2 regions of the Streptomyces sp. NPDC055287 genome follow, and region 2 is predicted to be linked to the other one. Evidence: riboswitches for the same ligand, from Rfam matches in the RefSeq annotation. Region 2 holds a riboswitch; the other holds the start of a gene.
What was found. Region 2 has a riboswitch for glycine ahead of gcvT (glycine cleavage system aminomethyltransferase GcvT). Riboswitches for the same ligand answer to the same signal wherever they lie in the genome.
Positions count from the first base shown of each region.

Region 1: linked by a shared signal. The riboswitch ahead of gcvP (aminomethyl-transferring glycine dehydrogenase) and the one ahead of gcvT (glycine cleavage system aminomethyltransferase GcvT) in region 2 are both predicted to bind glycine.

Region 1 is NZ_JBSHNE010000007.1:279,054-285,057, reverse strand. It holds gene ACWIHY_RS14805 (DNA polymerase IV) at 1-1,019, shown strand, start outside; gene ACWIHY_RS14800 (PRC-barrel domain-containing protein) at 947-1,312, opposite strand; glycine riboswitch at 1,427-1,523, shown strand; gene gcvP (aminomethyl-transferring glycine dehydrogenase) at 1,759-4,644, shown strand; gene ACWIHY_RS14790 (DUF5999 family protein) at 4,751-4,948, opposite strand; gene ACWIHY_RS14785 (hypothetical protein) at 5,302-5,907, opposite strand.
Region 2 is NZ_JBSHNE010000002.1:565,025-571,028, reverse strand. It holds gene ACWIHY_RS05865 (enhanced serine sensitivity protein SseB) at 1-233, opposite strand, end outside; gene ACWIHY_RS05860 (AAA family ATPase) at 353-1,069, opposite strand; glycine riboswitch at 1,197-1,294, shown strand; glycine riboswitch at 1,295-1,394, shown strand; gene gcvT (glycine cleavage system aminomethyltransferase GcvT) at 1,430-2,545, shown strand; gene gcvH (glycine cleavage system protein GcvH) at 2,604-2,984, shown strand; gene glyA (serine hydroxymethyltransferase) at 3,004-4,266, shown strand; gene ACWIHY_RS05840 (L-serine ammonia-lyase) at 4,411-5,778, shown strand.

The DNA of each region.
Region 1 (6,004 bases), on a different contig from region 2:
GGCTCGCGGGCTCGAAGATGCTGGCGAAGATCGCTTCGGAGCAGGCCAAGCCGGACGGGCTGGCCCTCATAGAGCCGGGGACCGAGCGGGAGCTGCTGGGGCCCATGCCGGTGCGGATTCTGCCCGGGGTCGGGCCGGCCACCGGGGAGCATCTGCGGCGGGCGGGGATGACGACCGTCGCGGACCTGGCGGAAGCGGGCGAGGACGAGCTCGTACGGCTGCTGGGAAAGGCGCACGGGCTCTCGCTGTACCGAATGGCCGTCGGGCACGACGAGCGGCCCGTAGTGGCCGAGAGGGACGCGAAATCGGTGTCGGTCGAGGACACCTTCGAGGTCGATCTCCACGACCGGGTCCGGGTCAGGAACGAGGTGGTACGGCTGTCCGACCGGTGCGTGCAGCGGTTGCGGGCCGCCGGGCGCTCGGGCCGGACCGTGGTGCTGAAGGTGCGCAGGTACGACTTCTCGACGCTGACACGCTCGGAGACGCTGCGGGGGCCGACCGACGATCCGGCGGTCGTACGGGAGGCCGCGGGTCGGCTGCTCGAAGCGGTAGACACCACGGGCGGTGTGCGCCTGCTGGGCGTAGGCGTCACCGGGCTTGCCGACTTCACTCAGGAAGATCTCTTCGCGCAGGCGGCGGGTGAGCGCGCCGACGCCGAGGCGGAGGCGGGCGAGGAGTCCGGCGGGACGGCGGGCGCGGCACCGGGCGGCGGAGGGGAGCCGGCGGCGCCGGTGCCCGGGCCGCCGGTGGAGCGCCGGTGGCTGGCCGGGCAGGACGTGCGGCACGCCGAGTACGGAGCGGGGTGGGTGCAGGGCAGTGGTGTGGGGAGGGTGACCGTGCGGTTCGAGGAGCCGACATCGCCGCCGGGGCGGGTGAGGACCTTCAGGGTGGACGATCCGGATCTGGCGCCGTCGGACCCGCTCCCGCTGGTGCGGGCGTCCGCGGATCAGGCCGGGTCGTCGCCGGCCAGCCGCCCGAAGTCCCGGTCGGGGGCGGGGGAGGAGATGTCGAGCCCGTAGTGGTGGTAGAGCTGTAGTTCCTGCTCGGGGGAGAGGTGGCGGCCCACACCGAAGTCGGGGGCGTCCCGGATCAGGGCGCGGTCGTAGGGCACCCGCAGGGAGTCGTCGACGAACTTGCTGGGCTCCAGGGGCACGAAGGCGTCCCGGCTGAAGAGGCCGGTGCGTACCGCGGCCCATTCGGGCACACCGGTGGCGTCGTCGAGGTAGACCTCGTCCACCGTTCCGATCTTGGTGCCGTTGCGGTCGTACGCCTTGCGGCCGATCAGGCTGCGCGGATCGATGTCGGTCTGCACGGTCCCTCCAACTGATCGCAGCTGCTCCGTAGACCCTACGAAAGTGCACAACTGTGGACTCGGCCACTCGAGGGATCCATGACGGGCCTCGCTGGTAGGCTGGCCAATGGCTGCTGACCCCGTGCGGGAGAGTCTCCGGTGAACGTGCCGGAGGCGCCGAAGGAGCAAATCCTCCCCGGAATCTCTCAGGCCCACGTACCGCACGGACGAGGTCACTCTGGAAAGCAGGGCGGGCGTCGGACGGGAATGTGCTGGAGGACAGCACAGCACCTGTCGCGGACCCCGTCCTCACCGACGGTGAAAGCCGGAACGACTCTCGACGTCAGCGACGTCCGCACGGTCTTCCGGTGAAGCTCTCAGGTTGAGATGACAGAGGGGGAGGCCGTCCGGGTACCCGTGCCGTGGTGCCCCTCGCAGGTCGCGTCAGACCAGGAGGCCTTCCGCAGATGACCGCAAACCGCATTCCGCTCTCACAGCTTGAGCGTGGCATCCCCTTCGAGCAGCGCCACATCGGGCCCGATGCCGAAGCTCAGGCCAAGATGCTTGCCCAGGTCGGGTACGGCTCGCTCGACGAGCTGACCGCGGCCGCGGTGCCGGACGTCATCAAGAGCGCCGAGGCGCTCGGGCTGCCCGACGCGCGCACCGAGGCCGAAGTGCTGGCCGAGCTGCGCACGCTCGCCGACCGCAACCAGGTGCTCGCCCCGATGATCGGGCTCGGGTACTACGGCACCTTCACGCCGCCGGTGATCCTTCGCAACGTCATGGAGAACCCGGCCTGGTACACGGCGTACACGCCCTACCAGCCGGAGATCTCGCAGGGCCGCCTGGAGGCGCTGCTCAACTTCCAGACGATGGTCGCGGACCTGACCGGTCTGCCGACCTCGGGCGCCTCGCTGCTCGACGAGGGCACCGCCGCCGCCGAGGCCATGTCGCTCGCGCGCCGCGTCGGCAAGGTCAAGAACGGCGTCTTCCTCATCGACGCGGACACGCTGCCGCAGACCGTGGCCGTGATCCAGACCCGGGCCGAGCCGACCGGGGTCGAGGTCGTCGTCGCCGACCTGTCCGGCGGCATTCCGGCCGAGGTGGCCGAGCGTGGTGTCTTCGGCGTCCTGCTCCAGTACCCGGGTGCCTCCGGCGCCGTACGCGACATCAAGCCCGTCATCGAGCAGGCGCACGAGCTCGGGGCGATCGTTACGGTCGCCGCCGACCTGCTGGCGCTGACGATGCTGACCTCGCCCGGCGAGCTCGGCGCGGACATCGCGGTGGGCACCACCCAGCGTTTCGGTGTCCCCATGGGCTTCGGCGGCCCGCACGCGGGGTTCATGGCCGTACGCGAGAAGTTCGCGCGCAGCCTCCCGGGGCGGCTCGTCGGCGTCTCCGTCGACGCGGACGGCAACAAGGCGTACCGGCTGGCGCTCCAGACGCGTGAGCAGCACATCCGCCGCGAGAAGGCCACCAGCAACATCTGTACCGCGCAGGTCCTGCTCGCGGTCATGGCCGGTATGTACGCCGTCTACCACGGCCCCGACGGCCTGCGCGGCATCGCGCGCCGCACCCACCGGTACGCGACGCTCCTCGCCGAGGGACTGCGCGCCGGCGGCGTCGAGGTCGTGCACGGTACGTACTTCGACACGCTGACCGCCCGCGTCCCGGGCAGGGCGGCCGACGTCGTCGCCGCGGCCCGTGAGGTCGGCGTCAACCTGTACCTGGCCGACGCCGACCACGTCTCCATCGCCTGCGACGAGACGACGGCGCGCGCACAGATCTCCGCGGTCTGGGCGGCTTTCGGTGTCGACGCCGACATCGAGGCGCTCGACGCGAAGGCGGCCGACGCGCTGCCGGAGGGTCTGCTGCGGACCGACGCGGTCCTCACGCACCCCGTCTTCCACCAGCACCGCTCCGAGACCGCGATGCTGCGCTACCTGCGCAAGCTCGCCGACCGCGACTACGCGCTCGACCGCGGTATGATCCCGCTCGGTTCGTGCACGATGAAGCTGAACGCGACCACCGAGATGGAGCCGGTCACCTGGCCGGAGTTCGGGGCGGTCCACCCCTTCGCGCCCGTCGAGCAGGCGCAGGGTTACCTCACGCTCATCCACGAGCTGGAGGAGCGCCTCGCCGAGGTCACCGGGTACGACGCGGTGTCGATCCAGCCCAACGCCGGTTCGCAGGGCGAGCTCGCGGGTCTGCTGGCGGTCCGGGCGTACCACCGGGCCAACGGCGACGACCAGCGCACGGTGTGCCTGATCCCGTCGTCCGCGCACGGCACGAACGCCGCGAGCGCGGTCATGGCCGGCATGAAGGTCGTCGTCGTCAAGACCCGCGAGGACGGCGAGGTCGACGTCGAGGACCTGCACGCCAAGATCGAGCAGTACCGCGACGAGCTGTCGGTGCTGATGATCACCTACCCGTCCACGCACGGGGTGTTCGAGGAGCACGTCGCCGACATCTGCGCGACGGTGCACGAGGCCGGCGGTCAGGTGTACGTCGACGGCGCCAACCTCAACGCGCTGGTCGGCCTCGCCAAGCCGGGCAAGTTCGGCGGCGACGTCTCGCACCTGAACCTGCACAAGACCTTCTGCATCCCGCACGGCGGCGGCGGCCCCGGCGTCGGCCCGGTCGGCGTACGCGCCCACCTCGCGCCGTACCTGCCGAACCACCCGCTCCAGCCGACCGCCGGTCCCGAGACGGGTGTGGGGCCCATCTCGGCCGCTCCGTGGGGCTCGGCGGGGATTCTGCCGATCTCGTGGGCGTACGTCCGTCTGATGGGCGGCGAGGGGCTCAAGCGGGCGACTCAGGTGGCTGTGCTGGCCGCGAACTACATCGCCAAGCGCCTGGAGCCGCACTACCCCGTGCTCTACACCGGTCCGAACGGGCTGGTGGCGCACGAGGCCATCGTCGACCTGCGGCCGCTGTCGAAGTCGACGGGCGTCAGCGTGGACGACATCGCCAAGCGGCTCATCGACTACGGCTTCCACGCGCCGACCATGTCGTTCCCGGTGGCGGGCACGCTGATGATCGAGCCGACCGAGAGCGAGGACCTGGCGGAGATCGACAGGTTCTGCGACACGATGATCGCCATTCGTGCGGAGATCGAGAAGGTCGCGTCGGGCGAGTGGCCGGCGGACGACAACCCTCTGCGCAACGCGCCGCACACGGCGGCCGCGCTGGGCGGCGAGTGGGAGCACGCGTACAGCCGTGAGGTGGCGGTCTTCCCGGCCGGGGTCTCGGCCGCGGACAAGTACTGGCCGCCGGTGCGCCGCATCGACGGTGCGTTCGGTGACCGCAACCTTGTCTGCTCGTGCCCGCCGCTGGACGAGTACGACAACTGACGGACGCGGTAGGCCTCTCGGAGGCGTGCGCACGTGTCGGGGCCGGTTCGGAGGATTCCTCCGGGCCGGCCCCTCGTTGCAGCGGTGCAGCGGCGTACTGGCAGGGTCAGGCGGCCCTGACCACGTCAAGTGGACGGTGTGGAGCGATGATCTGGCCGTCCGGCAGCAGCTCACCGGTGTCCTCGAACACGAGAACTCCGTTGCACAGCAGGCTCCAGCCCTGTTCCGGGTGGTGCGCCACAAGAAGCGCGGCCTCCCGGTCGGGTGAGTCGGCGGTCGGGCAGGGTGGCTGGTGCTGGCACATGGATGGGTTCTTTCGCTGCGTTGTGGTGAGTGTCCTGCGGCTCGATGCGGTGTTCATGGCCGCCCCCCGTATCAGTCGGTCCGGTCCCAGTGTTGCCCTACGGGCGTCGTTCCGCAGGGATTTCGCGGCAGCTCTCCTTACTGATTAATGACGCATCACTCGTGCGGACGGTTCAGCCCAACCGGGGCGCCACTTCGGGTGGTTCGGGGTGGCCGATACGGGCTAGTCCGGATGGGGTGCCGGATGGGTACGAGGGGGCCCGGACGGCACTGCGCCCCGTGGCCGGGGCGGGCACGGGGCGCAGTGGAGGCGAACGGCTCCGGCGAACAGCGCCGGAGAGCAGGCCGCTGTCGTCAGGCGGGCTGGCTGAGGAGCGGAACGGTCGGCGGCGTGAGCCGGTGGGTGAGCAGCGGAAGCAGGTCGGCGGCCCGGTGCGGACGGTGCGAGGCGATGCCGGGCGGTGCGGGTGCCAGAGGTACGAGCAAGTCGGTCGGAAGCGGCATCGTCTCGGTGGCGTCGGACTCGGCGTCGGCCGCCGGGCCGTCGTGCAGCCACAGGGTGAACATGTAGAGCTCCGGTACGGACAGCAGGCGCGGTTGGTAGCGCGTCGTCATGGCCTCGGCCTGCCGCAGCGCGAGCTGGCTGGAGGCGATGTAGGGGCCCTCGCAGAAGTGGGAGAAGGCCCACCCGTCGGGGGTGAGCACGGTGTCGGCGGCGGCCACCGTACGGTCACCGCTGCGGATGAGGAACCGCCAGCCGGTCAGCCGGGTGCGCGGCGGCCTGCCTGACGGGATGATCCCGTCCAGTACATGGAGGGGAAGCGGGAACTCGGGGCTGAGGGGTCCCTGAGCCGTACGGAGAGCCGGGGGGCGGGCCTCACGGACGGCGGTGGGGGAACCGAGTGCCGCGAGGACGCTGCGCAGGGCGGGCGCGGGAGCCGGGGGAACAAGCAGCGGCATGGTGGGTCGCCTCTCACTTGGGAGACACGGTGATGCGTGGGTGTGCGTGGGCGGTGCGGACGGCGCTGTCTGCGTTCCGGGGTCAGAGGGGGGCCGT
Region 2 (6,004 bases):
GGGACGTACGCCTCGCCGTGGATCTGCAGGGTGGGCAGGTCCAGGTTCGGGGAGTCGGGCCCGCCGCCGTTCGGCAGCGGCACCCACACCTGACTGCGGCCCAGCACCTCGACTATGCGGCCGCCGGCGGCGGGGTTGCCGAGCGAGGCGCCGAGGACCTCTTCGAGCTCGTTGCCGGGCCAGCCGTTGCCGCCGTGAGGGTGGGCCGGTGCGGGAAAGTCTGGGTAGTCCACGGCACGACTTTAACGCGGGGCACGGGTGCCCCGGGGCTCAGCCCCGGGCCCCGCTCCCCGAACGCCGGACGGGCCGGACAGTGCCGCCGAGCGGCGCGGGGTAGGCCCGTGGGCCCTCGCTACGTGCGCGCCGGGGCCGGGAAGTCGATCATCGTCAGCGCGCCCGCCGCGTCCCGGTCCAGCAGCACCGCCGACGCGCAGCCGACCGGCAGCCGGCCGGCCTCCGCGTCCCGCACCAGCCGGCCCACCGCCCGCCGGTGCCGGGCGAAGGCGTAACCCGAGACGCCGCGGCCCCGCTCCTGCTGTCCGGCCCGCGCCACGTCGGCCGTGACGTCGAGCAGCACCAGGTGCAGCGCGACGCCGCGGCGGCGGGCGTCCCGCGCCAGCCAGCGCCGCACCCAGGCCTGCGTACCGCAGTCGTGCACCACGACGCCGTCGCCCGAGCGCAGCGCCCGCCGCAGGCCCGCGTAGTGCGCCGCGCGGACCAGCGGCCGGTAGAGGGCGTACGGCAGCAGGCGCGGCATCCGCGCCTCCCAGCGCTCGCGCACGTCCTGCGAGTCGATGCGGTGCGCCGCCGCGCTCGCCGTACGCCGGATCAGGGTGCTCTTTCCGCTGCCGGGGAGGCCGGACACGACCACCGTGTCACCGGCGTCGAAGCCCAGTGCCCGCGGGCTGCGCCCCTCGCGCTCGCGCAGATCGCGCACGGTCGGCTCCGGCCGGCGGGCGGCCGACCTGACGGGCACCGGCACGGGCACGGCCACGCCCTGCTGAGCGGGCACCGCACGGTGTGTGGTGCCCGCGGTCGTCGCGTACACGCCTGGCTGCTGGAACGTCATCGTCTTCCCCCTGTCGGGTGTCCCCCACCCTTCCCCCCACCCTTGCCCAAGAAGTGTAAAGAAAAGGTAATGCGTCACAAGTCCATTTCCGTGCAATGATGTGCGCGCCAACTGCATACCGGCCGCTTGAATCCGCGCGGGAGAGTCCGAAGCACTGTGTGCCGAGGACGCCGAAGGAGCAAGTTCCTCCCTTGAATCTCTCAGGCCCCGTACCGCGCGGGCGAGGCAGATCTGAAAAGCGGGCCGCTTCGTCGCGGCTCCACCCAAGGTGCAAGCCGGGACTCTCTCGGTGAACCTCTCAGGTTCCGATGACAGATGGGGAGGATTGTCCTCGCCTGTCATGCCCTGGGAGCCCCACACATGAGCAATGTCCCCCGTCACACCGCCCTCGACGCGCTGCATCGTTCGCTGGGCGCGACCATGACCGACTTCGCGGGCTGGGACATGCCGCTCCGGTACGCCAGCGAGCGCGACGAGCACAACGCCGTACGCACCCGTGCCGGCCTCTTCGACCTCTCCCACATGGGCGAGATCACGGTCACCGGCCCGCAGGCCGTGAACGCCCTCGACTACGCCCTCGTCGGCAACATCGGCACGGTCGGCCTCGGCCGCGCCCGCTACACGATGATCTGCCAGGAGGACGGCGGGATCGTCGACGACCTGATCGTCTACCGCCTGGCCGAGAACGAGTACATGGTCGTCGCCAACGCGGGCAACGCCCAGATCGTCCTCGACGCCATCACCGAGCGCGCCGCCGGTTTCGACGCCGTCGTACGGGACGACCGTGACGCGTACGCCCTGATCGCCGTCCAGGGCCCCGAGTCCCCAGGCATCCTGAAGTCCGTCACCGACGCCGACCTCGACGGGCTGAAGTACTACGCGGGCCTGCCCGGCACCGTCGCCGGTGTCCCCGCGCTCATCGCCCGTACCGGCTACACCGGCGAGGACGGCTTCGAGCTCTTCGTCGCCCCCGCCGACGCCGAGAAGCTGTGGCAGGCGCTGACCGAGGCGGGCAAGGACGCCGGGCTCGTACCGGCCGGCCTCTCCTGCCGCGACACCCTGCGCCTCGAAGCGGGCATGCCGCTGTACGGGCACGAGCTGACCACCGCGCTGACCCCCTTCGACGCGGGTCTGGGCCGGGTCGTGAAGTTCGAGAAGGAGGGCGACTTCGTCGGCCGCGCCGCCCTCGAGGCCGCCGCCGAGCGCGCCGAGACCGCGCCTCCGCGCAAGCTGGTCGGCCTGATCGCCGAGGGCCGCCGCGTCCCGCGTGCCGGTTTCTCCGTGGTCGCCGACGGCAAGGTCGTCGGCGAGGTCACCTCCGGCGCCCCGTCTCCGACGCTGGGCAAGCCGATCGCCATGGCGTACGTCGACGCCGCGCACGCTGCGCCCGGCGCCTCCGGTGTGGGCGTCGACATTCGCGGTACGCATGAGCCGTACGAGGTCGTCGCGCTGCCGTTCTACAAGCGCCAGAAGTGACCCCCCGCACAACCTCCCCGTTCATCAGCACTCCCCCGCGTACAGGAGAATTCAGGTCATGAGCAACCCCCAGCAGCTGCGTTACAGCAAGGAGCACGAGTGGCTGTCGACCGTCGAGGACGGCGTCGCGACGGTCGGCATCACGGAGTTCGCGGCCAACGCGCTCGGTGACGTCGTCTACGCCGACCTCCCCTCCGTCGGCGACACGGTGACCGCGGGCGAGACCTGCGGCGAGCTGGAGTCGACCAAGTCGGTCAGCGACCTGTACTCCCCGGTGACCGGCGAGATCGTCGAGTCCAACCAGGACGTCGTCGACGACCCGTCGCTGGTGAACTCCGCCCCGTTCGAGGGCGGCTGGCTCTTCAAGGTGCGCGTCGCGGAGGAGCCGGCCGACCTGCTCTCCGCCGATGAGTACGACGCCCTCTCCTCCGGCAACTAAGACCTCGAACGGGACCGTGATGACGCTTCTCAACACTCCCCTGCATGAGCTCGACCCGGACGTCGCCGCCGCCGTCGACGCCGAGCTGCTCCGCCAGCAGTCCACCCTCGAAATGATCGCCTCGGAGAACTTCGCTCCGGTCGCGGTCATGGAGGCCCAGGGCTCCGTCCTCACCAACAAGTACGCCGAGGGTTACCCCGGCCGCCGTTACTACGGCGGCTGCGAGCACGTCGACGTGGTCGAGCAGATCGCCATCGACCGCATCAAGGCCCTCTTCGGCGCCGAGCACGCGAACGTCCAGCCCCACTCGGGCGCCCAGGCCAACGCCGCCGCGATGTTCGCGCTGCTGAAGCCCGGCGACACGATCATGGGTCTGAACCTGGCGCACGGCGGGCACCTGACCCACGGCATGAAGATCAACTTCTCCGGCAAGCTCTACAACGTGGTCGCGTACCACGTGGACGACGCCACCGGTGAGGTCGACATGGCCGAGGTCGAGCGCCTCGCCAAGGAGTCGAAGCCCAAGCTGATCGTGGCCGGCTGGTCCGCGTACCCGCGTCAGCTCGACTTCGCCGCCTTCCGCCGCGTCGCGGACGAGGTCGGCGCGTACCTCATGGTCGACATGGCGCACTTCGCCGGTCTGGTCGCCGCGGGCCTGCACCCCAACCCGGTGCCGCACGCGCACGTCGTCACCACGACCACGCACAAGACCCTCGGCGGCCCGCGCGGCGGAGTCATCCTCTCCACCGCCGACCTCGCCAAGAAGATCAACTCGGCGGTCTTCCCCGGACAGCAGGGCGGCCCGCTGGAGCACGTCATCGCCGCGAAGGCCGTCTCCTTCAAGGTCGCCGCGAGCGAGGAGTTCAAGGAGCGCCAGCAGCGCACCCTGGACGGCGCCCGCATCCTGGCCGAGCGCCTGGTGCAGCCCGACGTCACCGAGCACGGCGTGTCCGTCCTCACCGGCGGCACGGACGTCCACCTGGTCCTCGTCGACCTGCGGAACTCCGAGCTCGACGGCCAGCAGGCCGAGGACCGCCTCCACGGTCTCGGCATCACCGTCAACCGCAACGCCATCCCGAACGACCCCCGGCCTCCGATGGTCACATCGGGTCTGCGGATCGGTACGCCGGCCCTGGCCACCCGCGGTTTCCAGACCGAGGACTTCACCGAGGTCGCGGACATCATCGCCGAGGCGCTGAAGCCGTCGTACGACGCCGAGGCCCTGTCCGCCCGGGTCACGGCCCTGGCCGGCAAGCACCCGCTTTACCCTGGTCTGAAGTAGTTACGTACGACACAGACTGAATACCGGGGCACCGCGCACACTGAACAGTGAGTGCGGTGCCCCGCACCGTGTCGCCCCCGCCTTGATCATCTGCACCACCCCTGGCAGACAACGGCGTCTTCCCCACCCCTTAGGAGTTTCCCCGTGGCCATCTCGGTCTTCGACCTGTTCTCGATCGGCATCGGCCCCTCCAGCTCCCACACGGTCGGCCCGATGCGCGCCGCCCGCCTGTTCGTGGGCCGCCTCAAGAACGACGGCCTGATGGCCCACACGACGTCGATACGCGCCGAGCTCTTCGGCTCGCTCGGCGCGACGGGGCACGGCCACGGCACCCCGAAGGCAGTGCTGCTCGGCCTGGAGGGCCATTCGCCGCGCACGGTCGACGTCGAGACCGCCGACGAGGAATTCGAGCGGATCAAGGCGGGCAAGCGCATCAATCTGATGGGCGTGCACGAGATCGGCTTCGACTTCGACGAGGACCTGATCCTGCACCGCCGCAAGGCCCTGCCGTACCACGCCAACGGCATGACCCTGTGGGCGTACGACGCCGAGGGCGCGCCGCTGCTGGAGAAGACGTACTACTCGGTGGGCGGCGGCTTCGTCGTGGACGAGGACGCCGTCGGCGAGGACCGGATCAAGCTCGACGACACCGTGCTCAAGTACCCCTTCCGCACCGGCGACGAGCTGCTGCGCCTCGCCAAGGAGACCGGTCTGTCGATCTCCGCACTGATGCTGGAGAACGAGAAGGCCTGGCGCACCGAGGCCGAGATCCGCGAGGGGCTCCTGGAGATCTGGGGGGCCATGCAGGACTGCGTCGCACGCGGCATGTCCCAGGAGGGCATCCTGCCGGGCGGCCTGAAGGTGCGCCGCCGCGCCGCGAACACCGCGCGCAAGCTGCGCTCCGAGGGCGACCCGCTGGCCCTGTCGATGGAGTGGATCACGCTCTACGCGATGGCCGTCAACGAGGAGAACGCCGCGGGCGGCCGCGTCGTCACCGCCCCGACGAACGGCGCCGCCGGCATCATCCCGGCGGTCCTGCACTACTACATGAACTTCGTGCCCGGCGCCGACGAGGAGGGCGTGGTCCGCTTCCTGCTCTCCGCGGGCGCCATCGGCATGCTCTTCAAGGAGAACGCCTCGATCTCCGGCGCCGAGGTCGGCTGCCAGGGCGAGGTCGGCTCCGCCTGCTCGATGGCGGCCGGCGCGCTCGCCGAGGTCCTCGGCGGCACCCCCGAGCAGGTCGAGAACGCGGCCGAGATCGGCATGGAGCACAACCTGGGCCTGACCTGCGACCCGGTCGGCGGCCTGGTCCAGATCCCATGCATCGAGCGCAACGGCATGGCGGCGGTCAAGGCCGTCACAGCGGCGAAGATGGCGATGCGCGGCGACGGCAGCCACAAGGTGTCCCTCGACAAGGTCATCAAGACCATGAAGGAGACCGGCGCGGACATGTCGGTGAAGTACAAGGAGACCGCGCGCGGCGGTCTCGCGGTCAACATCATCGAGTGCTGAGCGCGTACGGAGAGCTCCGGGCCGGGCGGTGCCGTCCGTAACACGCGCGGGTGCCGCCCCGGCCCGGAGCCCCGTTCACCCCGCGCGGGGCACAGGGCCTGCCCGGGACCAGGAAGGTCCGGCCGCCGGTCCGGTGGGCTGCTGCGCGCCCGGGTCCGCGGCGAGGCGGTCGGCTGCGCGGAGCTCGTCCTGCGGGCGCCTGACGAGCAGGTTGACGAGACCTGCG